Regions from separate parts of the Pseudoclavibacter sp. Marseille-Q434 genome, predicted to be linked through region 2. Evidence: predicted binding sites of a transcription regulator. Region 2 holds the regulator's gene; each other region holds the start of a gene.
The links. Region 2 encodes HrcA, which represses chaperone genes, less so after heat shock. Its sites were predicted from a motif close to TTNGCACTCGNNNNNNNCGAGTGCNAA; they were not measured.
Positions count from the first base shown of each region.

Region 1: ACQFZP_RS09980 (Hsp20/alpha crystallin family protein) is a predicted target of HrcA. The motif match lies at 2,571-2,597, and genes of this name have one in related genera.
Region 3: groES (co-chaperone GroES) is a predicted target of HrcA. The motif match lies at 3,647-3,673, and genes of this name have one in related genera.
Region 4: groL (chaperonin GroEL) is a predicted target of HrcA. The motif match lies at 4,270-4,296, and genes of this name have one in related genera.

Region 1 covers NZ_JBNPQH010000002.1:648,831-654,432, reverse strand. The annotation lists gene ACQFZP_RS09995 (branched-chain amino acid ABC transporter permease) at 1-141, opposite strand, end outside; gene ACQFZP_RS09990 (rhodanese-related sulfurtransferase) at 594-1,514, opposite strand; gene ACQFZP_RS09985 (DNA-3-methyladenine glycosylase family protein) at 1,594-2,526, shown strand; gene ACQFZP_RS09980 (Hsp20/alpha crystallin family protein) at 2,689-3,102, shown strand; gene ACQFZP_RS09975 (FGGY family carbohydrate kinase) at 3,163-4,512, opposite strand; gene xylA (xylose isomerase) at 4,646-5,602, opposite strand, start outside.
Region 2 covers NZ_JBNPQH010000001.1:655,302-660,903, reverse strand. The annotation lists gene dnaJ (molecular chaperone DnaJ) at 1-453, opposite strand, end outside; gene hrcA (heat-inducible transcriptional repressor HrcA) at 541-1,572, opposite strand; gene ACQFZP_RS03140 (DUF4870 domain-containing protein) at 1,739-2,311, shown strand; gene hemW (radical SAM family heme chaperone HemW) at 2,324-3,535, opposite strand; gene ACQFZP_RS03130 (TIGR01777 family oxidoreductase) at 3,676-4,629, shown strand; gene ACQFZP_RS03125 (hypothetical protein) at 4,648-5,109, opposite strand; gene dapB (4-hydroxy-tetrahydrodipicolinate reductase) at 5,106-5,602, opposite strand, start outside.
Region 3 covers NZ_JBNPQH010000001.1:57,150-62,751, forward strand. The annotation lists gene ACQFZP_RS00320 (DUF4190 domain-containing protein) at 12-605, shown strand; gene ACQFZP_RS00325 (hypothetical protein) at 762-1,544, shown strand; gene ACQFZP_RS00330 (hypothetical protein) at 1,646-2,368, shown strand; gene ACQFZP_RS00335 (class I SAM-dependent methyltransferase) at 2,380-3,570, opposite strand; gene groES (co-chaperone GroES) at 3,709-4,002, shown strand; gene rarD (EamA family transporter RarD) at 4,120-5,058, shown strand; gene guaB (IMP dehydrogenase) at 5,190-5,602, shown strand, end outside.
Region 4 covers NZ_JBNPQH010000001.1:249,482-255,083, forward strand. The annotation lists gene ACQFZP_RS01230 (hypothetical protein) at 1-181, opposite strand, end outside; gene ACQFZP_RS01235 (TIGR03943 family putative permease subunit) at 171-992, opposite strand; gene ACQFZP_RS01240 (permease) at 985-2,040, opposite strand; tRNA gene ACQFZP_RS01245 (tRNA-Thr) at 2,113-2,188, opposite strand; gene msrB (peptide-methionine (R)-S-oxide reductase MsrB) at 2,272-2,688, opposite strand; gene ACQFZP_RS01255 (DUF3263 domain-containing protein) at 2,795-3,088, shown strand; gene ACQFZP_RS01260 (LytR C-terminal domain-containing protein) at 3,093-3,644, shown strand; gene ACQFZP_RS01265 (cold-shock protein) at 3,906-4,121, shown strand; gene groL (chaperonin GroEL) at 4,341-5,602, shown strand, end outside.

The sequences.
Region 1 (5,602 bases), on a different contig from region 2:
GACGGGTTCGCTCTCGAAGTTGAGGATGCCGCTGATCGAGTACGCCGACTCTTCCGGGGGCTCGGACTCCGCGTTTGCGGGTCCGGCCATCGAGAAGACGCCGAGGAACGCGAAGAGCGACATCGCGAGGGCCGCGAGCATTCGGTGCGTTTGGGTGAGCCGGGAACGCCCGGCGGTCGCTGAGCGCGATCCGGCTGGCGGAAGCGGACTGAGGAGAAGGGGCACGGAGTACCTCCAGTGCGAGTCGGGCTGGGCACGACGACTGAACGAGATTCTGGAACTGCTATTGCTGCAAGCGAGGATTCGCCACTCTGCGAATCTACGGATGATTTGTATCGGCAATGTTTCTTTGCCGCTACACACGATAGCGGTGCGGGCGTGCCGCTGTGCGCCGTGAGCCGCCCGAACGCGCAATTTTGTTCTACGTCACCACAAATGTGGCGGTCCGGCGCGTTCCAGTGTGCCGCCGCCGCCAAGATCGGGGATGTCTGAAGATCGCCCACGTGCTCGGCGTGTCACCGACCGGAAGGTGGTCCGTCAAGTCCTCGAGGGGCGACGGATGCGGCCGACTCGGTCCTGGCCCGATCCTCCGGTCAGGAAACCGCCCTGTCTGGGACCGCCGCGAGCTGGTGCTCGGCGCAGAGCAGCTCGTTCGCGCCGCAGTCTTCGCAGGCGACGAAGCGCTCGCGGCACGAGGTGTCGCTGCAGTTCTGCGTGCGGTGCGTGGGCGCCGCGCACTCCCGGCAGCGCCCGAGCTTCTCGGTGTTCGGCCCGAACTCGAGGTGCTCGCGCGCGTCGAAGACGGCGAGCGATCCCTTCCAGAGGCCTTCGTCGCCGAACTGCTCGGCGTAGCGGACGATGCCGCCGTCGAGCTGGTACACCTCGCTGAAGCCGCGCTTCACCATGAGCGCGGAGAGGACCTCGCAGCGCACGCCGCCCGTGCAGTAGGTGACGACGGCCTTCGACTTGAGCTCGTCGTACTTGCCAGACTCGAGCTCGGCGATGAAGTCACGGGTTGTGCCCGTCTCTGGCACGACGGCGCCCTCGAAGCGGCCGATCTGGGCCTCGATGGCGTTGCGTCCGTCGAAGAAGACGACGTCGTCACGTGACTCGACCAGTGCGTGGAGCTCATCAGGCGCGAGGTGGGTGCCGCCGCCGACCACGCCGTGCTCGTCGACCTCCAGTTCCCCGGGCGCCCCGAAGCTCACGATCTCGTCCCGCACCTTGACGCTGAGGCGCGGGAAGTCGAGGCTCTGTCCGTTCTCGTCGAGGCCGGTGCCCTCCGACCACTTGTAGTCGGCGTCCTTGAATGCCGCGTACTCGCGGGTGGTGCGAACGTACCGCTTGAGCGCGTTGAGCTCCCCGCCGAGGGTGCCGTTGATGCCGTCCTTCGAGATCAGGATGCGTCCGCGCAGCCCCAGCGACGCCGCGAGGTCTCGCTGCCAGAGGCGGATCGCCTCCGGATCGGCGAGGGGCGCGAAGGCGTAGTAGAGCACGATCTTGGGGACAGCCATGCGGTCGATTTTAGGTGAGCGGCGGGGCTCCGAGCGTCGAGGGGGCGCGGATGTCGGTGGGTCTGCGTACCCTTGCCGCATGCCAGATCGGGTCATGACGCTCTATCGGCCGGTGCTGCCGGTCGATGTCGTGCAGACCCTGTCGCCGCTCATGCGGGGCAGGCGCGACCCGACCTGCTGGATGCACCCGGTCTCGAGGGACGTGTGGCGCACGTCGCACGCGTTCGCGGGTGGGGCGACGACTGTCTTCCGGCAGGCGCGGGACGGGGTCCGCATCGTGTCGTGGGGCGAGGCCGCCGAGATCGCGGTCGACGAAGCCCCGGTCCTCCTTGGTCGCGATGACGACTGGAGCGAGCTGCGCCTCGAGGCGCTTCCCGAGCTGGCGGATGTGCGGCGTCGCAACGAGGGGCTGCGGCTTCCGAAGTCGGGGGCGGTGTTCGAGGCGCTCAGTGCCGCCATCATCGAGCAGAAGATCACGGGCCTCGAGGCGCATCGAGCGTGGGACATCCTGCACCGCGACTACGCGGGTGCCGCGCCCGGCCCGGCCGGCCTCGTGCCGCGCCACCTGCGGCTTCCGCTCACACCGGAGCAGTGGCGGCGCATCCCGAGCTGGGACTGGCATCGGGCGGGCGTCGACCACTCCCGGACGGGTACGGTCATCCGCTCCGCGACGGTCGCGTCGGCGCTGGAGCGCACGGCGAGCCTGCCAACCGGGTCTGAGGAGCCATTGCGCCGCCTCCGCTCGATCGTCGGCGTCGGCGTGTGGACGGCAAACGAGACCGTGCAGCGCTCACACGGTGACCCGGACGCGCCGAGCTTCAGCGACTACCACATCCCCAACATGGTGGGGTGGGCGCTCGCGGGCTGCGACGTCGACGACGACGGCATGCGGGAGCTGCTCGAGCCGTGGCGGGGGCATCGCGAGCGGGTCGTGCGCCTCATCAAGCTGGCTGGCAACCCGCGCCCGAAGCACGGCGCGCGCATGACCGTGCAGGACCACCGCTTCCACTGACGGGGGTCGTTCGCCCACGGCTGACGCGGTTTTCAGCAAACTTTCTGGCACTCGGCCTGGTCGAGTGCTAATTTTTCTGAGCAAGGAAGTTGACACCAGTCGACTCAAGTTCACCGCAGTCGCTCACGATCGTGAGGGTGCGTACAAGGAAGGGAAAACGACATGGCACGCGTCTTCGATCCGTTCCAGGAGATGGAACGACTTTTCCAGGGAGCACCGAACAGTCCGCGTTCGATGCCCATCGACCTCTACCGTGAGGCCGACCACTACATCCTCACCGCCGACCTGCCCGGCATCGACCCCAGCTCGATCGACGTCGACCTCGACGGCCAGCAGCTCACGATCCGCGCCGAGCGCAGCACCGTGAACGCCGAGGGTGCCAAGTGGCTCGTGCGTGAGCGCAACGGCGGCAGCTACCTGCGCCAGTTCACGCTCGGCCAGGGCCTCGACACCGAGCGCATCGCCGCGAGCTACGAGCACGGCGTGCTGACCGTGACGGTTCCCGTCAGCGAGCGCGCGAAGCCGCGCAAGATCGAGATCGAGACCGGCACGAAGGTCGAGACCATCCAGGCGTAGCCGACAGGCGACGCAGCAGAAGGGGGCAGTGCGATCTCGCACTGCCCCCTTCGCGATGTCTCAGACGGAACGCAGGCCCTTGCCTGACTCCTCGGAGTCCCGCGCGAGCTCCGCGGCCGCCGCGAACCGGGCTCGAAGCGCCGCATCAGGCGCCGGCTCCAGGTGGGCGATGGTCTCGACGGGAACCTCGAAGAGGGTCGGGGCGACGGCGCGCACGCCCTCGCTCAGAGCGGCGCCGCCGATGAGCATGACGCGCTTCGCGTCGACGCCGAGCGCGCGGTGCGCATCGAGGGCCTGTGCGAGGCTGCCGAGCATGCCCTCGACCGCGGCGCGGGCGAGGTTCTCGCGTGTGAAGGATCCACGCGTCATGCCGAGCAGGGATGCTGTCGCGTCCGGCAGGTCGGGAGTGCGTTCGCCGTCGAGGTACGGCACGAACGCGAGCCCGCCGGAGCCCACGGGGGCGGACGCGGCCAGCCGGCCGAACTCCGCGTGGTCCACGCCGAGCACGGTTGCGGTCGTGTCGATGACGCGCGCCGCGTTGAGCGTGGCGGACAGGGGAAGGAACTCGCCCGTCGCGTCGGCGAATCCCGCAAGACCGCCGTTCGGGTCGACAACCGGCCGCTCGGCGACCGAGAACACGGTGCCGGAGGTGCCGATGGAGACGACCACGTCGCCGGCGCGGGCGTTGAGACCGAGCGCGGCACCCGCGTTGTCACCGGCTCCCGCGGCGACGAGCACGCCAGCCGGGGTCTTGCCGGCGACCTCGGACGGGCCGAGCACGCGCGGGAGGATGACGTCGTGGCCGAGCGCCGCGACGAGCAGCTCGCGGTCGTAGTCGCCGGTGAACGGTGACCAGTAGCCGGTTCCGGAAGCGTCGGAGCGGTCGGTCGTGAGCTTCGTCAGGTCGGGGCCGAGGGGGCTCTCGTCGGCGGGGCCGTAGCCGAGGAGCCGCCACGTGAGCCAGTCGTGGGGGAGTGCGACGGCGGCGACACGCGCGGCGTTCTGTGGCTCGGCATCCCGAAGCCAGCGGAGCTTCGTGATGGTGAAGGAGGCGACCGGCACGAGGCCTGTGCGCTCGACGAGCGTCTCCTGCCCGAACTCCGCGATGAGGTCACGGGCGGCAGCCGCGCTGCGCGTGTCGTTCCAGAGCAGCGCGTCGCGCACGACGTGGCCATCGGCGTCGAGCGCGACCATGCCGTGCTGCTGGCCGGCGACGGACAGCGCTGCGACGTCCTCGAGCCCGCCAGCCGCTGCGGTCGCGTCCTGGACGGCGGCCCACCAGTTCTCCGGGTCCACCTCCGTGCCGGGGGCGTGCGACGCGCGACCCTGGCGGATGAGCTCGCCCGTCACGGCGTCCCGGATGACGAGCTTGCAGCTCTGCGTACTCGAGTCGAAGCCGGCGACGAGCATGGTGGTCTGCTTTCTGTAGTGCTGGGGTGGGGTGCACGACAGAGCTGGGGCGGATGCATGCGCGTCGTTGGACGTGCGTGCATCCGCCACAGCTCTGTCAGGGGGACGGGGAGTCCGTGGGGCGAGGGCGGGACTAGCCGCGGGCGCCCATGAGGTGCTCGAGTGCGAGCTGCTGCAGGCGCACGAAGCCGAAGCCCTTGCCGTTGAAGTAGGCGTTCGCGTCGAAGTCCTCGTATGCGGAGCGGTCGGCGAGGAAGTCGTCGTACGTCTCGCCCTCGCCGAGCGTGTTGGTGGAGAGCTCGTCGACGCGGGACGCCGCGAGAGCCTCCTGCACCTCGGGGTCGGCGCGGAATGCCGCCGCGCGCTCCTTGAGGAGCAGGTAGGTGCGCATGTTCGCCGCTGCCGACTCCCACACGCCCGTTTCGTCCTCGGTGCGCGAGGGCTTGTAGTCGAAGTGGCGCGGGCCCGTGTAGGTCTGGCCGCCGTTGGGGCCGCCGTTCTCGAGCAGGTCGACGAGCGCGAACGCGTTCTGCAGGTCGCCGTGACCGAACACGAGGTCCTGGTCGTACTTGATGCCGCGCTGGCCGTTGAGGTCGATGTGGAACAGCTTGCCCTGGTAGAGGGCCTGCGCGATGCCGGCGGCGAAGTTGAGGCCTGCCATCTGCTCATGTCCGACTTCAGGGTTCACGCCGACGAGCTCTGGACGCTCGAGCGTCTCGATGAACGCGAGGGCGTGGCCGACCGTGGGGAGGAGGATGTCGCCGCGGGGCTCGTTCGGCTTCGGCTCGATGGCGAAGCGGATGTTGTAGCCCTTGTCGGTGACGTAGTCGCCGAGCAGGTTGACGGCCTCGCGGTAGCGCTCGAGGGCCTGGCGGATGTCCTTCGCGGAGTCGTACTCGGCGCCTTCACGGCCGCCCCACATGACGAACGTCTCGGCGCCGAGCGAGGCGGCGAGGTCGAGGTTGCGGAGCACCTTGCGCAGCGCGAAGCGGCGCACGTCGCGGTCGTTCGACGTGAAGCCGCCGTCCTTGAAGACGGGGGCGGAGAAGAGGTTCGTGGTGACCATGGGAACGACGAGGCCCGTCGCATC
Region 2 (5,602 bases):
TCCCCCGCATGCCGAGCACGTCGTCGGCGAGGTGCCCGGAGCGCAGCACGTTCCCTGGCAGTTCTCGCAGGCGACCGCAGTGGTGACCTCGAGGTCGCGGTGCGTGCCGAACATGACCTCGTCGAGGTCCAGCTCGACGCGAACCAGCGCATCCTGACCACGCTCTGCCCGCGACCGCGGACCCCGGGAACCCTGCTGCCCGAAGAAGGTCTCGAAGATGTCCCCGAAGCCACCGAAGGACTGCCCGTCCGGTCCGCCCTGGTCGTACTGTCTGCGTCGCTCGGTGTCGCTGAGCGTGTCGTAGGCGTGCGTGACGGACTTGAAGCGCTCCGCGGCGTCCGCGGACGGGTTGACGTCCGGGTGCAGCTGGCGGGCCAGCTTGCGGTAGGCCTTCTTGATCTCGTCCTGGGACGCCTCGCGGCTCACGCCGAGCACGTCGTAGTGGTCTGCCAAGAGTGGCGACTCCTTCTTTGCATCTGTGAATGTGTGCCTGTGTTGTCAGGCACCGGGTGCAACCGCCGGCGAGCCGGTCGGTGTCGGTCAGGCGTCCAGGTGTCTTTCGTCGAGCACCCGTGACAGGTAACTCGCAACGACCCGCACGGCCTGGATATTCCGCGGGTAGTCCATTCTCGTCGGTCCCACCACCCCGAGGCGCGCATCGCTGCCAGAGCTGCGATATCCGCTGGTCAGGATGGCCGTCTCGCCGAGGCCGAGGTCGACGTTCTCCTGGCCGATGCTGACCGAGTAGGCCTCGGTGCTGGAGTGGAGCTCGTCGAGCAGGCGCAGCAGCACGACCTGCTCCTCGATCGCCTCGAGCACCGGGAGGATGCTCGAGGGGAAGTCGCGTTCCGTTCGGGCGAGGTTGGCGGTCCCTGCCATGACGAGGCGCTCTTGGCGATGCGCGAGCACGAGCTCGAGCAGGTTGGCCACGACGGGCGCGAAGAGCTCCGCGTCCTGCTCCCCCATGATGCCGCTCACGTCCCTCAGCTCAGTGGATGCGTGCGCGACGGTCCGGCCGACGAGGCGACCCGCGAGGCGATCGCGGAGCACGTGAAGCTGCTCGACACTCACCTCAGCCCCGAGATGCCCGATGCGCTGCTCGACGCGGCCAGAGTCGGTGATGAGGACGGTGAGCACCCGCCTGCTCGAGAGCAGCACGAACTCGACGTGCTGGATCGACGCGTTCGCGAGCGACGGGTACTGCGCGATCGCCACGGAGTTCGTCAGCTGGGCGAGCAGGCGCACCGAACGCCCGAGCACCTCGTCGACGTCCTCGCTGCCCTCGATGAAGGTCTCGATCGCGCGTCGCTGCGCACCCGAGAGCGGTCGGAACTCGGCAAGCCGGTCGACGAAGAGCCGGTAGCCCTTGTCCGTCGGGATGCGCCCGGAGGACGTGTGCGGGGCGACGATGAGCTCCGCGTCCTCGAGCTGCGCCATGTCGTTGCGGATGGTCGCGGCTGAGACGCCGAAGTCGTGACGGTCGGCGATCGACTTCGAGCCGACGGGCTCTCGGCTCGTCACGTAGTCGGTGACGATGACTCGGAGCACCTGCATGCTTCTGTCCGAAACCACGATGCCCCTTCCGCTTCCGACCGCTGGCCCTCGACGGGGCGCCCATCTGGCACTCCCAGTCAGAGACTGCCAATCCTACCGCGTTCGGTCGACGGCAGGGGCAGAATGCCCAGGCCGTCACCGAGCAACCGAAATAGCCTGGGTGAAAACCGTCGAGAGGAATCCCATGTCCGATCACAACGCACCGAACCCGCAGTCTGGGAATGAGGATCCTGCTCAGCACCAGCCGTACAGCCAGCCCGGCCCGTACGGGCAGCAGCCCCCATACGGGCAGCAGCCCCCATTCGGACAGCAGGCGCCATACGGACAGCAGCCCCAGTACAGTCAGCCGCAGTACGGCCAGCAGCAGGCCGGGCCGCACTCGAGCGGTGCCACGAGCTCGGAACCGCCGCTGACGGCGGACGGGGACCGCCTCGTCGCGACGTTCGATCACCTGCTCAACATCGTCGCGCCCGCTGTCGGCCCACTGATCCTCTGGCTCGTGACGAGGCGACGCGGCCCACTCGCCAACAGCGAGGGCCGTGAAGCCCTCAACTTCGGCATCACCGTCGCGATCATCTACGTCGGCATCGGGGTCATCTCGCTGCTGTCCCTGTTCGGCGGACCGTTGGCACTGCTCGTGCCACTGCTGTACCCGCTGCTCTGGGTCGCCGTCGTCGTGTACGCGATCCTCGGTGCAGTGCAGGCCAATCAGGGCCGACCGTACCGCTACCCGGTGACCTTCCGGTTCGTCAGCTGACGAGGGCACGTCTCAGACGGCGATGCGCCTGACGATCGCATCCGCCATGAGGCGGCCCCGCAGCGTGGGCACGAGCCTCCCCTGCAGCGCCGCCCTGCCGTCGACGAGCGACTCGGCGATGAGCTCGGCGACCACACTGGAATCCTCGAGCTCGGAGATCGCGAGCCCTTCGCGGAGTCGTGACCCGAGCATGATGCGCTCGAACCGCTTCGTGTCCTCGTCGAGCACCTCCCGCCCCATGGCCGGGGTGATGCCGTCGGCGAGCCTCGACGCGTACGCGCTCGGGTGCTTCGCGTTCCACCAGCGCACTCCGCCGACATGGCTGTGCGCTCCCGGTCCGAAGCCCCACCAGTCGGCGTCGCGCCAGTAGGACAGGTTGTGGCGCGACGGATGCTCGCCTCGCAGCGACCAGTTGCTGACCTCGTACCACTCGAAGCCGGCCGAAGCCAAGCGCTCCTCCGCGAGCTCGTACATGTCCGCTTGCAGGTCGTCGTCGACGGCGGGCACCTCACCGCGGCGAATCTGCCTGGCGAGCTTCGTGCCGTCCTCGATGATGAGGGCGTACGCGCTCACGTGGAGCGGCTCCTGCTCGAGGGCCATGTCGAGCGAACGGCGCCAGTCCTCGAGCGACTCCCCTGGCGTGCCGTAGATGAGATCGAGACTCGGCTCGAGCCCAACCCTCTTGGCGGCAGCGACCACGATCGGGATGCGGGCGGGGTCGTGCGTGCGCTCGAGCACGGCCAGCACATGCGGGACCGCCGACTGCATCCCGAAGCTCACGCGGGTCACGCCGGCCTCGCGCAGCTGCGCGAGTTCACGTTCGCCGACGGAGTCCGGGTTCGCCTCGACCGTCACCTCGGCGTCAGGGGCGAGGCCCCAGCGGCTCCGAACGCCATCGAGCATCGCCGCGAGGTCGCTGACCGGCAGGAGGGTCGGCGTCCCACCGCCGAAGAAGACGGTCGAGACCTGGCGGGGCGATCCTGTGAGAACGCGCTCCGCGATCGCCATCTCCTTCTCGACCTCACCCGCGTAGCTCGAGCGAGACACCCCGCCGAGCTCCTCGGCCGTGTACGTGTTGAAGTCGCAGTACCCGCACCTGACACGGCAGAAGGGAACGTGGATGTACACGCCGAAGTCGCGTGCTTCGGCGCCGATGAGAGCCTGAGCCGGGAGCTCGCCGCTCGGCGGGACAGGCTCGCCAAGAGGCAGGGCGCTAGGCGCCAAGATGGCCGTTCAGCTTGGCCCAGCTCGGGGCGCGAGTCTCGTGATGCACCCGGACAGCCTAGGCGGTTTCTGTCGCCACATCACCCGAGCCCCACCGTGCGTTGCGCTCCCGCCCAACTGAGGGGACTACCGTCTCAGTCATGAGCAGCCAGGCGACCTCCCATAAGCACGTTCTCGTCTCCGGGGCATCCGGCATGATCGGCCACAGCCTGATCGAGGAACTCCACGCGCACGGCCACCGTGTCACGCGGCTCGTCAGGCGCGAGCCGAAGGACAGCACCGAGTTCCGGTGGAACCCCGCGCAGCGCACCCTCGACGCGAGGGTGCTCGACGGGGTGGACGCGGTGGTGAATCTCTCGGGGTCACCGCTCAGCAAGCTCCCGTGGACCTACAACGTGAAGAAGGAGATCCTCCGGTCGCGCGTGAATGCCACGCTCACGATCACTGGTGCGATGGCCGCGTCGGCGAACCCGCCGACCCTGCTCATCAATGGCTCGGCGTCCGGCGCGTACGGCGACCGGCCAGGTCAGGTCCTCGACGAGGACTCCCTGCTTCCGGAGACCGACGAGTTCCTGCCCCGCGTCGTCGACCGGTGGGAGCGAGCGGCGCAGACGGCGCCGGAGGGCACCAGGGTGGTGCTCGCGCGCACGGGGCTCGTACTGGGCCGCGGCGGAGTCCTCACGGTCCTCAAGACGCTGGCGAGCGTCGGGCTCCTCTCCCAGCTGGGTGACGGCACGCAGCACTGGCCGTGGGTCAGCCTGCGCGACGAGGTGCGCGCCCTCAGGTTCCTGCTCGAATCCGACGACGCGCAAGGCGCCTACAACCTGGTCGGTCCCACCCCCGCGACGGCCGACGAGATCCAGCAGCAGCTGGCGACCGAGCTTGGTCGCCCCTACAAGCTGAAGGCGCCGTCGACCCTCATCGACCTCACCCTGCAGAAAGCCGGCCGCGAGCTGTTCCTCGCCGACCAGCAGATCCGTCCGAAGCGCCTCCTCGACGCCGGATTCGCGTTCAAGGACCGCACCGCCACGCAAGCCGTGGAGCTCGCGCTGAAGTCTCCTGAGTTCGAGCCGGAGCCGGGGGCTGGTGTCTGACCTGAGCCTGACCGCGGTTCACGCCGCCTCGGGGCGCACCTTCTCCAGGCGGATACCCTCGCGAAGCGCCGACCTCGCTCGCTTCCGATCTCCGGACGCCGAGTAGGCCAGCCCGAGGCGCATCCAGGCTCGCCAGTCGTCGGGGGCGGCTTCGACCTCGGCCTTCCACTTCGGGAAGTCCTCGTCGGCGGCCTCCCGCACGACTCGGCCGCTCGGGCGCTTCGGCAGGTCGTCCTCCGGCAGCTCACCTGCGTCAGCGAGGCGCCGGAGCAGCCGCTCCGTCTGCATCCCGAACAGCAGCTCGCGTGCGATGAAGACGACCGCGAGGACCGGGAAGACGATGAGCGCCGCGCCCATGATCTTCGCGACGATGTCGCCAGCGAACAGGGAGACCGCCATACCGGCGACGAAGACGACGTAGAGCAGCAGGAGCAGTGTGACAGCCGCGACGCCCAGCTTGGTGGCGAGGTTGCGCTTCACGCTCTGCCCAGCAGTTCGCCGAGGCCGAGCACATCGTCAAGGCCGACCGTCGTGCCCTGCGAGGACCGCGCGTGCCCGATCGCAAGCCTGATGCCCTGCACATACGCCTCTTGTGAGATCGTCTCGTGGCGGATCGTGAGCACCTCCCCAGCTCCCCCGAGAACGACCTGCTGGTCGGCGACAACACCGCGCAGACGCATGCTGTGGATCGGCACGCCTGCGACCTGCTGTCCTCGCGCCTCCTGGTCGGCGTTCGGTGGGGTCAGCGGGTGCTCTCGCGCTGCCGCGATGCGCTCCGCGGTGCGGACCGCCGTCCCGGACGGGGAGTCCACCTTCTTGTCGTGGTGGGCCTCGAGGATCTCGATCGAGTCGAAGAACCGGCCGGCCACGCTCGCCAGCGCCGTGCCGAGCACGGAGCCGAGCGAGAAGTTGGGGACGAACACGGCTGCTCGTCCGGCCGGCACGACCGCCGCGACGCTCGCGATGCGCTGCT
Region 3 (5,602 bases), 600 kb from region 2:
GAGGAGCGGACATGACCTGGTCAACACCAGAAGGCCACGGAGCGCGGATCCCCGCCCCGAATCTCAACGAACGTCCTGAAGACAGGGCCGCGGATGTGCGCCAGGACTCGCTCGATCAGCGGGGTGGCGGCGCATCCGTTCCACTCTTCTCGACCCCCGACGTCGCCTCGTCAGGCTACGATTCTGGATTCTCGACAGGCACAGCCAGCTCGACGGGGTACGGCCAGGGGTACGCGGGAAGTGGGCAGCCCATGCCCGCACAGCACCCCGCCTATCCGGTCGCCCCCTACACGCAAGCCCCATACGCCGGCCCGCGACCGCCAGTAGCCGGCACGCTCACCCTCAGCATCGTCGCGCTCTGCCTCAGCGGCGGCTCGTTCCTGGTCGCGCTGATCCCGGTGCTCCAGTTCGTGTGGTGGATGGTCGGCATCGCTGGCGTCGTGTGCGGTTTCATCGCGCTGCGCCGCGAGCCGCGAGGCCGCGCCCTCGCCGTCACCTCCATCGTGCTCGGGTTCATCTCCGTCTTCGGGCTGCTCCTCCTCATCGTCCTCGCGCTGCTCTTCTTCGGCGGTATCGGACTCCTCGGCGGCCTCAGCTCCTACTGAGCGTCAGCGACCGACCGCACCATGTGTGACGGTTCCCAGTCAAACCCTGGGAACCTAGGGTCTGACGGACGCCCGCAAGAGCACCCTCGCCTGCTCCACGCACGTGAACACCAGCCAACAACACCGCGAGAGCGGTGAACCGGAAGGAGCTCCGCAATGAGCGACAGCAACCAGGTCCCAGGAGACAAGCCCAAGCTTCCCGACGACGGGAACACGCCTCCCCAGTACGAGGCGCCCGCCGCCTACACGCCTCCCGCGGAGTCCGTGGACTACTCGGCACCCGCAGCTTCGGGAACCGACTACACGCCGCCGGCCGCGTCCGGCACGGACTCCTCGGCTCCCTCGTCCTCGGGAGGCGACTACACGCCGCCTTCGTCCTCGGGAGGCGACTACACGCCGCCTTCTGCCGCGGGCAGCCAGTACACGCCGCCAGCAGCTTCCGGGTCGGCCGCTTCCGGGTCGGCCGCTTCCGGGTCGGTGAGCTACACGCCGCCGAGCGAACCAGCTGCCGCGCCCAGTGCCGCTCCGTACTCCCAGGCGCCCTCAGCAGGACAGGCGCCCGCGTACGGGTCCGCGCCTGGACAGGGACAGGGACAGGGACAGCCGCAGGGCTACGGCGCCACGCAGGGCTATGCGACTCCCGGCTACCCGACGCAGTCGGCGACGCCGAAGCGCACGCTCAGCATCGTCGGACTCTCCCTAGGTGGAGTCGGCGTCCTGCTCGGGCTCCTCGGCCAGTTCTACCTCGGGCTCCCGCTCGGTGTCGCAGGCCTCATCTGCGCGATCATGGCGAAGAAGCGCGAACCGCAGGCCGGAGCGATCCGCACCTGGGGCTTCTGGGTCTCGATCGCCGCGATCGTCATCTCGGCCATCGTCGGCATCATTTTTATTGCCGGCGCTGCGCTGTTCCTGAACGAGATGTCGGGATACGGATACTGATCACCAGCTGACAGAACCGGCAGGAGTGCGGGCGGAAGTCTCCGCCCGCACTCTAAGCTTGAACAGCACCTGCAGCCTTGTCGACGACTGAGAAGGACACCATGTCTGACCCGAACGGCCCCCAGTACCCTCAGCAGCCTCACCAGGGCGGGCAGCCCCACAATGGTCAGCCCCAGAACGGGCAGGCGCCGTATGGCCAGCAACCATACGACCAGTCCCAGCAGTATGGGCAGGCCCAGCCGGGAGGGCAGCAGTTCGGCCAGCAGCCTGGCGGCTACGGTCAGCAGCCAGGCTATGGCCAAGGCGACGGCGGCTACGGTCAGCAGCAGCCCGGGTACCCGGGCTACGAGCAGCAGGCGCCGTCTGCCCAGCAGGCTCCAGCGCAGCAGGCCTACGGCGCACCCCAGCACGACCAGTACGGGCAGCCGCAGTTCGGTGCTCCGGCGCAACAGGGGCAGTACGGCCAGCCGCAGTACGGCGCGCCGCAGCAGGGACAGTTCGGTTCCGCTCAGCAGGCGCAGTACGGCCAGCAGCCCGGTCAGCAGTTCGGTGGACAGGGCTACGGGCAGCAGCCGAAGGCGCCAGCGCCCGTGCTCGGCATCATCGCGGTCGCACTCGGCGCGCTCTCGCTTCTTCTCCTCCTGCTCCCGGGGTGGGCCTACATCGTCTCGCTCGTCTTCGGCCTCGGAGCCGTCGGGCTCGGTATCGCCGGGCTCCGTGCGCCCAAGGGCCTCGGGCGCACGCTCGGGATCGTGGGCCTCATCACCGGTGGACTGGCCGTGCTGGTCGCCCTCGCGACGCTCATCGTCGTCCTGACCGTCTGAGGTCCTGTCCGTCAGCTCAGGCGATCGGCGAGGATCGCGACTCGCTTGTCGCCGATCCTGGTGAGGATCAGCACGGCGGAGCTGGCTCCCTTGAGCGCCAGCCTGCGCCGGAACTCCGCGGGGTCGATGTCGACGCCGCGCTTCTTGATCTCGAGCACGCCGATATCGCGCTTCCGCAGTTCGCTCTTCAGCGATGACACATGCAGGGGGAGCACCTCGCGGACCGAGAAGGCGCTCGCGAACGGGGAGGGCGCGAAGGTGTCCGCCGTCATCCACGCGATGCTCTCGGAGATCATGGTGGCCTCGAGCGACCGCGCGAGGTCGCCGATGAGGCGGGCACGGATGATCGCCGGGTCGGGTTCGTAGAGCACGGCCCCGAGCTCGCCGACCTCGGCATCGTGCACGTCCTCGCTGCTGGTGAGCTCGGTCGCCCCCCGCTTGCCGATGACCATCGCCGACCGGCGGATGCCCGCGCGCGCCGCGTCGTGCATCCACACCGTCGCCTCGACGAGGTCGCCGCCAGACGACACCCACTGGGTCTCGGCATCCGCCGGCAGGTACGAGTGGTCGATGCCAGGACCGAGCTTGACGCCTGTAGGGCGCTCGCGGCCAGCCGCGAACACGAAGTCGAGCGCCGGGCTCCAATCAGAGGGGTCGAAGTGCCGCGCGGTGCTTCCGCCGCTGGTCGTTCGCCGAGCCGGGTCGAACCAGAGCGCGTCGAAGCGGCCGAGGTCGACCTCCTCCGCCCTGCCGTGCTTGACCTCGGCGTTGGGGAACGGTGCGAGGTTGTGCGCCGCGATCGCCGCCGTGACCTCGTCGAGGTCGTAGGCGGTCACCTCGAGCCCGAGCGAGGCGAACGCCATCGAGTCGGCGCCGATGCCGCAGCCCAGGTCGGCGACGCTGACCGCGCCCGCTTGACGGAACCGGTCTGCGTGGTGGGCCGCGACCTGCAGCCTGGTCGCCTGCTGCAACCCGGCGTCGGTGAAGAGCATTCGCTCGGCGAAGGGCCCGAACTTGGCGAGCGCGCGACGCCGCAGCTTCGCCTGCGTCACCACGGCGGCGACGGTCGCGGGCGATCCGCCGGCGGCGCGGAGCCTGGTCACGAGCGCGAGCGCGTCTGCGGACGACGCGACGGCCGGGGCGTCGTCGAGCAGCGTCATCGCCTCGGGCGTGAGGAGGGCCAGGAGTTCGTCGCGCTGCACGTTCACTACGCTACCGGCGTACGCCCGAAGACGGCGCCGCGTTGCAACCCTCGCCGGATCGCCCCTACACTCGGAGTTAGCACTCTCATGGGGAGGGTGCTAATTCTGAACTTCCTATCGCTGAGAAAGAGGTCAACCGTGTCGGTGAACATTCAGCCGCTCGAGGATCGCATCGTCATCAAGCAGGTCGAGGCCGAGCAGACCACGGCTTCGGGTCTTGTGATTCCGGACACCGCCAAGGAGAAGCCCCAGGAGGGCGAAGTCGTCGCAGTCGGCCCCGGCCGCATCGACGACAACGGCAACCGCGTGCCGCTCGACCTCGTGGTCGGCGACAAGGTCATCTACTCCAAGTACGGCGGAACCGAGGTCAAGTACGGCGGCGAAGAGCTGCTCGTGCTCTCGGCTCGCGACATCCTCGCGAAGATCGTCTAGTCTCCAGCTCCACTGAGACTGCCAGGTCCTTCGGGACTGACTGGCTCGCAATGGCGTCCACCTCCGGGTGGGCGCCATTCGTGCATCCGGAGGCCGGCTCGGGCGTACGATCGCGAGGTGACGGAATCTCCTCGGTCCGGCCTCTGGCTGGCGTTCAGCGCGTACGCGCTCTGGGGGTTCATGCCCCTCTACGTCGTGGCGACCGCTCCGACGACACCTGTCGAGCTCATCGCGTGGCGCATCATCCTGAGTGTCGTGTTCTGCCTGCTCGGCGTGCTCGTCATGCGTGCATGGCGTCCGTTCCGGGAACTCATCTCGAAGAAGCGGGTCGTGCTCGGCCTCGGCGTGGCCGGGGTCCTGGTCTCCGCGAACTGGCTCTTCTACGTGCAGGCCGTCGCAACCGGGCACACGCTGGATGCCGCGCTCGGCTACTTCCTGAACCCGATCGTGTCAGTTGCGCTCGGTCTCGTCTTCCTCCGCGAGAGGCTGCGCCCGCTGCAGTGGGTTGCGGTGGGCCTCTCGCTCGTCGCCGTCCTCGTCATCTCGCTCGGCTACGGCCGCATCCCCTGGCTCGGCCTCGGCGTCGCCATGACGTTTGGACTGTACGGGCTCGTGAAGAAGCGGGTCGGTGTGCAGGCGGACGCGCTGAGCGGGCTCGCCGTCGAGACGACCCTGATCCTCCCCATCGGAGCGATCTGCCTCGTCTGGACGATCCTGTTCGGCGGAGGGATCACGTTCGGGACGGTGTCGGCGGTGAACACGGGCGTCCTCCTCTTCGCCGGCGTGGTGACGAGCGTGCCGCTGCTCCTCTTCGCCGCGGCGGCCAGACGTCTTCGCCTCATCGAGCTCGGACTGATGCAGTACATCGCGCCGATCCTGCAGTTCGTGCTCGCCGTCGCGGTCTTCTCGGAGCCCATGCCGCTGGAGCGGTGGATCGGGTTCGCGATCGTCTGGGTCGCGCTCATCCTCTTCACGATCGACCTCGTCCGGACGGCTAGACTTGGCGCCAGGATTCCCTCGGTGGCTGACCAGCTCGGTCCGCCGACACGGGGCTGAGGCCCGAGGGCCGCGGAGTGGGACGTCCCGGGAATGCGTCCGCGGTTCGCGCTGTTCCACCACCACTGAGCTGTTTCCCCACACACGCGGATGCCGCCGAGCGGCGCATCCCAGATACCTCCTGGAGCGTAATGACCGAGTCGGACCCCTTTGGCTTCACCGGATTGACCTACGACGATGTGCTGCTGCTCCCGGGGCACACCGACGTCATCCCGTCTGAGGTCGACACGACGACGCAGCTGACGCGCGGCATCACCTTGCGCGTCCCGCTCGTGTCGGCGGCGATGGACACGGTCACGGAGGCTCGCATGGCGATCGCCATGGCGCGCCAGGGCGGCATGGGCATCCTGCACCGCAACCTGTCGATCGACGACCAGGTCGAGATGGTCGATCGAGTCAAGCGGTCCGAGTCCGGGATGGTCACGAACCCGGTCACGACGACGCCGAACGCGACCGTCGCGGAGGTCGACGAGATCTGCGGGCAGTACCGCGTCTCCGGCCTCCCCGTGGTCGACGAGGTCACCGGCAAGCTCGTCGGCATCAT
Region 4 (5,602 bases), 410 kb from region 2:
TGCCCTGCTGCTCGACCGTGCCGATCGCGTTGACCGCCGTCGAGGCGACGCGCGGCCCCTGCAGGATGTTGCCGACGGCGAGACCCGCCGCGAGCAGGGCGAGCACGACGACCGCGAGGATGAACGTCTTCCGGAAGCCTCGTCCCGTGCGGGCGTCAGGCGAGCTGAGATCAGTAGACATATGGGTCGCTCGGCTGGTCGATGGCGGTGACGGTCGTGGGCATGAGCGCCACCCGTTCCGCGCTGGACGCGCTCGGGTTCGTGACGAACGCGCCGTCCACCTCGACCCAGGTGTCGACCGGGTAGTTCGCCTGCCAGCCGGGCTGGTGCACGGCGACGCCGACAGGCGCGGCGTCGATCGCGCAGCAGTTCACGACGAAGCGGGCGAGGATGAACGCATCCGGCGCGTCCGGATCGACGGTCACGAAGCCGACGAGCTTGGCGCGCTCGCCCAGGACCTGCTGCTCGCCGTCGCCCTGCCGGAGCATTGCCGCCCAGTCCTTGACCGTGAAGCTGCTGGTGTCGCGGCCGCGCAGCGTCTCGCCTTCGTCGATCGGAGAGTCCACGGTCTGCGCGTTGGCGTTCAGCGAGCGGTTCTCGACGGCCGCCGAGCTCAGGGTCACGGGCGGCGCGATGATGAGCGCGACGAACGCCGTCACGACGACGACCAGCGTGACCGTCGTCGAGGCGATGACAGCGATCCGCTGGCGGGCGCCGAGGCGCGGACGTCGATTGTTGCGCCGGGCGCTCGACGTGCCGAGCGCATCCGACTCATGCGAGTGGTCGTGGTCGTGCTCGTCACGGGAGGGCGTGGCCGCGATCGCGGCGATCGCCAGGATCCCGCCGATGACCGCCATGATCGAGGTGAAGACGAAGTAGCGCGGGTGGATGTATAGCGAGAGGCCGCCGGTCATCGAGAGCCATACCGTCGCGACGACGGTGATGAGGGTGAGGGCGACTCCGCGCCACCTGGAGAGCAGTCGTTCAAGCAATGAGGTTCACTCCGAGTCCGAGGGTGAAGGCCGACAGCGCGACGATGAGGGTGATGCGGGCGAGGACCGCGCTCGTGTAGGTCGTGCGCATGAGGGCGAGCATCTTGACGTCGATCATGGGGCCCATCACGAGGAAGGCGACGATGCCGCCAGGCATGAAGGTGCCGACGAACGAGAGCGCGAAGAACGCGTCGACGTTCGCGCAGATCGAGATGACGAAGCCGAGGGTCATGAGCACGAGCACGGAGAGCACCGGATGCTCTCCGAGGGTGGTGAGCAGGTCGCGCGAGACGCCGACTTGGATGGCCCCGGCGATGGCCGATCCGACGAAGAGCGCGGGCAGCATCGTCGAGGTCTCCGCACCGAACATCGACGCGCTCGCGCGGAACCGCTCGCGCACGCTCGAGCCCGTCTCGTGGCCGTGTTTCGCCTCCAGCTCGCACGTCGCGGCGAAACTCGGTGTGAGCAGGTCCTGTGGCTTCGGGTGGCGGCTGAAGAGGAACCCGATGACGTTCGCGATGACGAAGCCCCCGATGATGCGGGCGGCGAGGATGCCGTGGTCCCAGCCGAACGCCTGGTACGTCGTGACGATCGTGATGGGGTTCAGGATGGGGGCCGCCAGCAGGAACGTGATCGACTCGGCGGGCGTGAAGCCGCGCAGCACGAGGCCGCGTGCGAGCGGAACGTTGCCGCACTCGCAGACGGGCAGCGCGATGCCGAACAGTGAGATGACGGCACGCCGAAGCCACGGCGTGTGCGGCAGGATGCGCATGAGGAAGCCCGGCGGAAGCCAGTGCTGCACGACGATCGAGAGCAGGATGCCGAGGATGATGAACGGCATCGACTCGATGACGACGCTCAGCGAGAGCGTGACGAAGTCGGTGATCGGCCCGAGTGCCGGCTGGTCGTCGAGCGACGCCGTGAGCGTGCGGATCGCGATGAGCGTGAGCACGAGGCCCGCCCCGATCGTCAGCCCGAGAACTCCGCGGTTGGCGGCCGTGCGCTGCTGCGGGAGCTTGGTGCGCTGCGCGGTCGTGTGCTCGTGCATCCAGCCGAGTATAGTTCGGGCCGCTTTCACGAGGTGTCGACGTGTCAGGGCTGTGCGCCGGAAGACGCATCGTGGAGCCGACTGCGAGGTTCGAACTCGCGACATCCGCTTTACAAGAGCGGTGCTCTACCAGCTGAGCTAAGTCGGCCTGCTGCAATCGCAGCGGCACCATCATAGTCATGCGGTGCACGTCCCCGCGCACCGCATGGCTGTTGATGGATGCCCGTGCGCTTACTCGGCGGAGGTCTCTTCCTCGGGTGTGAAGGAGAGCGACAGCGAGTTCATGCAGTAGCGGTCGCCCGTTGGCGTGCCGAAGCCGTCAGGGAAGACGTGACCGAGGTGGGAGCCGCAGTTGGCGCAGCGCACCTCGGTGCGCACCATTCCGAGCGAGCGGTCCTCGAGCAGCTCGACCGCGTCCGGCCGCACGGACTCGTAGAAGCTCGGCCAGCCGCATCCGGAGTCGAACTTCGTTCCGGCCTTGAACAGCTCTGAGCCGCAGGCGCGGCAGGTGTAGAGGCCTGCGCGACCCTCCTCGAGGAGCTCTCCCGTGTAGGCCCGCTCCGTGCCTGCCTCGCGCAGCACGTGGTACTCCTGCGGCGTGAGCTCCGCGCGCCACTCGGAATCGGGCTTGTTGACGGCGTAGGACACCGTGCCTCCTGGAAAATCGACGAGACCGCTGGGAGCGGCCGGGGAGGATCGAGCATACGCGCGTTGCGTGAGTCCAGTCGGTGAACCCTGCTCGTACACTTCGTGCATGGCACGGGACGTGGAGCTCAGCGACCTCGAGCGCGCGCTGCTGGATTTCGAAGACGGGAATCCGAGGCAGAATGCGGCGAAGGCGGCAGCGATCAGGGATCGCTTCGGCTGGTCGACGACGCAGTACTACCGAAATCTCGCTACGCTCATCGAGACACCAGCTGCGCTTGTCCATCAGCCGATGCTCGTCGGCCGCCTGCGGCGTGCGCGCGAGCGGCGAGCGGACGAGCGCCAGTTGCGGCGCGAGCAGCGAATGTCCAGCGCCTCTCCCACCTCAGGACGGATTCGGTAGACACGTGAATTACCCCAAGGATCGCTTCGACGACATCCCACCAGGGCTTGACCGCCGCGGAGCGCATCGCGCGCCCCGCACGCGCCTCGCCAAGCTCGCCTCGTGGCTCTGGGGTCTGCTCGCCGTCGTCGTGATCGTCGCCGTTGCCGCCGTCGCGATGCAGGTCATCAACGGCGCCGTCTCCTTCAGCCCGACCGCGGAGACAGAGACGAGTGAGACTCCGACGGCGGAGGCGCCGGTCGAGGAGGCTCCGGCCGAGGTCGTGCCGCAGCTCGACCCGAACGTCTCAGTGCGCGTTCTCAACGGAACCGAGCTGGCGGGCGTCGCTGGCGGCACCACCACGGAGCTCGCAGCCGCGGGCTGGAACGTCACCGAGACGGCGGACGCTCCGACGTCCGACTACGAGACGACGACCGTCTCCTACAACGACGCCTCCCAGGAGGCTGCGGCGCTCGCCCTCGTCCAGTCGCTCGGTGGGGGAACCGCCGTCCTCGACCCGAACGTCGCCGCAGCAGGCACGATCGTGGTCATCGTCGGCCTCGACCTCGCCGGGTAGCCATTCGCGCGTCCACGGTGGCTCGACACGGAGGATGATCCGAGGATTCTCCGGGGAATGCGGCTCGTGTGTTCCGTGCGTGTGAACATCTGGAGACAAAACGTCGCCAGGTGACGTGATCCCGGTTTTGGGCTTCCTCGCTCAACAGGTCGCCACCTAGTATCTTGCTCGAGTCCTGGGCACCATCGTTCGTCCCCCTCGCACGCATGCAGGGCTCCGCGGGTTGGCGCCTGCGAGTACTACTGAGCAATGGAGACAAACATGGCGAATGGAACCGTGAAGTGGTTCAACGCTGACAAGGGCTACGGCTTCATCACTGTGGATGCGCTCGACGGCGCTGCTGCACAGGATGTGTTCGTGCACTACAAGGCCATCGAGATGCAGGGCTACCGAGTCCTCGAAGAGGGCCAGAAGGTCGAGTTCGAGATCGGTGCGGGCGACAAGGGCCCGCAGGCGGAGTCCGTGCGCGCGCTCTGACCGCAGGCTGGGAACGGCGTCGGCCCTCATGGGTCGGCGCCGTTCCGTGTTCAGGCGGACATCGGCGTCTCTTCAGGCCCGGCTCGTTCGCCCGCAGCGAGAAGGCGTGGGGTGGCTTGCACTCGACAGGGTCGAGTGCCAATATGGATTTGCACTCGCCTCGTTCGAGTGCCAACCACGAACCTCACGAACCACGTCCGGAAAGGACGCAGTACACATATGTCGAAGATCATCGCTTTTGACGAAGAGGCCCGTCGCGGGCTTGAGCGTGGACTGAACACGCTCGCCGACGCGGTCAAGGTCACGCTCGGCCCACGTGGCCGCAATGTCGTGCTCGAGAAGAAGTGGGGCGCGCCCACGATCACGAACGACGGCGTCTCCATCGCCAAGGAGATCGAGCTCGAGGACCCGTTCGAGAAGATCGGCGCCGAGCTCGTCAAGGAGGTCGCGAAGAAGACCGACGACGTCGCCGGTGACGGAACGACCACGGCTACCGTCCTCGCTCAGGCACTCGTCCGCGAGGGCCTCCGCAACGTCGCAGCTGGCGCCGACCCGATCTCGCTCAAGCGCGGCATCGAGAAGGCCGTCGAGGCTGTCGTCGCCGAGCTCCTCTCCTCCGCCAAGGAGGTCGAGACCAAGGAGCAGATCGCTGCCACCGCGTCCATCTCGGCCGCAGACGCTCAGATCGGCGAGATCATCGCCGAGGCCATCGACAAGGTCGGCAAGGAAGGCGTCGTCACCGTCGAGGAGTCGAACACCTTCGGCACGACGCTCGAGCTCACCGAGGGCATGCGCTTCGACAAGGGCTACCTCTCGCAGTACTTCGTCACCGACCCCGAGCGCCAGGAAGCCGTCTTCGAAGACGCGTACATCCTGATCGTCAACGGCAAGATCTCCAACATCAAGGACCTCCTGCCTGTCGTCGACAAGGTCATCCAGGCCGGCAAGCAGCTCCTCATCATCGCCGAGGACGTCGAGGGCGAAGCTCTCGCGACGCTCATCGTCAACAAGGTCCGCGGCATCTTCAAGTCGGTCGCCGTCAAGGCTCCCGGCTTCGGAGACCGCCGCAAGGCTCAGCTGCAGGACATCGCCATCCTCACCGGTGGTCAGGTCATCAGCGAAGAGGTCGGCCTCAAGCTCGAGAACACGACGCTCGACCTCCTCGGAACCGCCCGCAAGGTCGTCGTCACCAAGGACGAGACCACGATCGTCGAGGGCGCTGGCTCGCCCGAGCAGATCGCCGGCCGCGTTGCGCAGATCCGCGCCGAGATCGAGAACAGCGACAGCGACTACGACCGCGAGAAGCTCCAGGAGCGCCTCGCGAAGCTCGCCGGTGGCGTCGCCGTCATCAAGGCCGGAGCCGCGACCGAGGTCGAGCTCAAGGAGCGCAAGCACCGCATCGAGGACGCCGTCCGCAACGCGAAGGCTGCCGTCGAAGAGGGCATCGTCGCCGGTGGTGGCGTTGCGCTCATCCAGGCTGG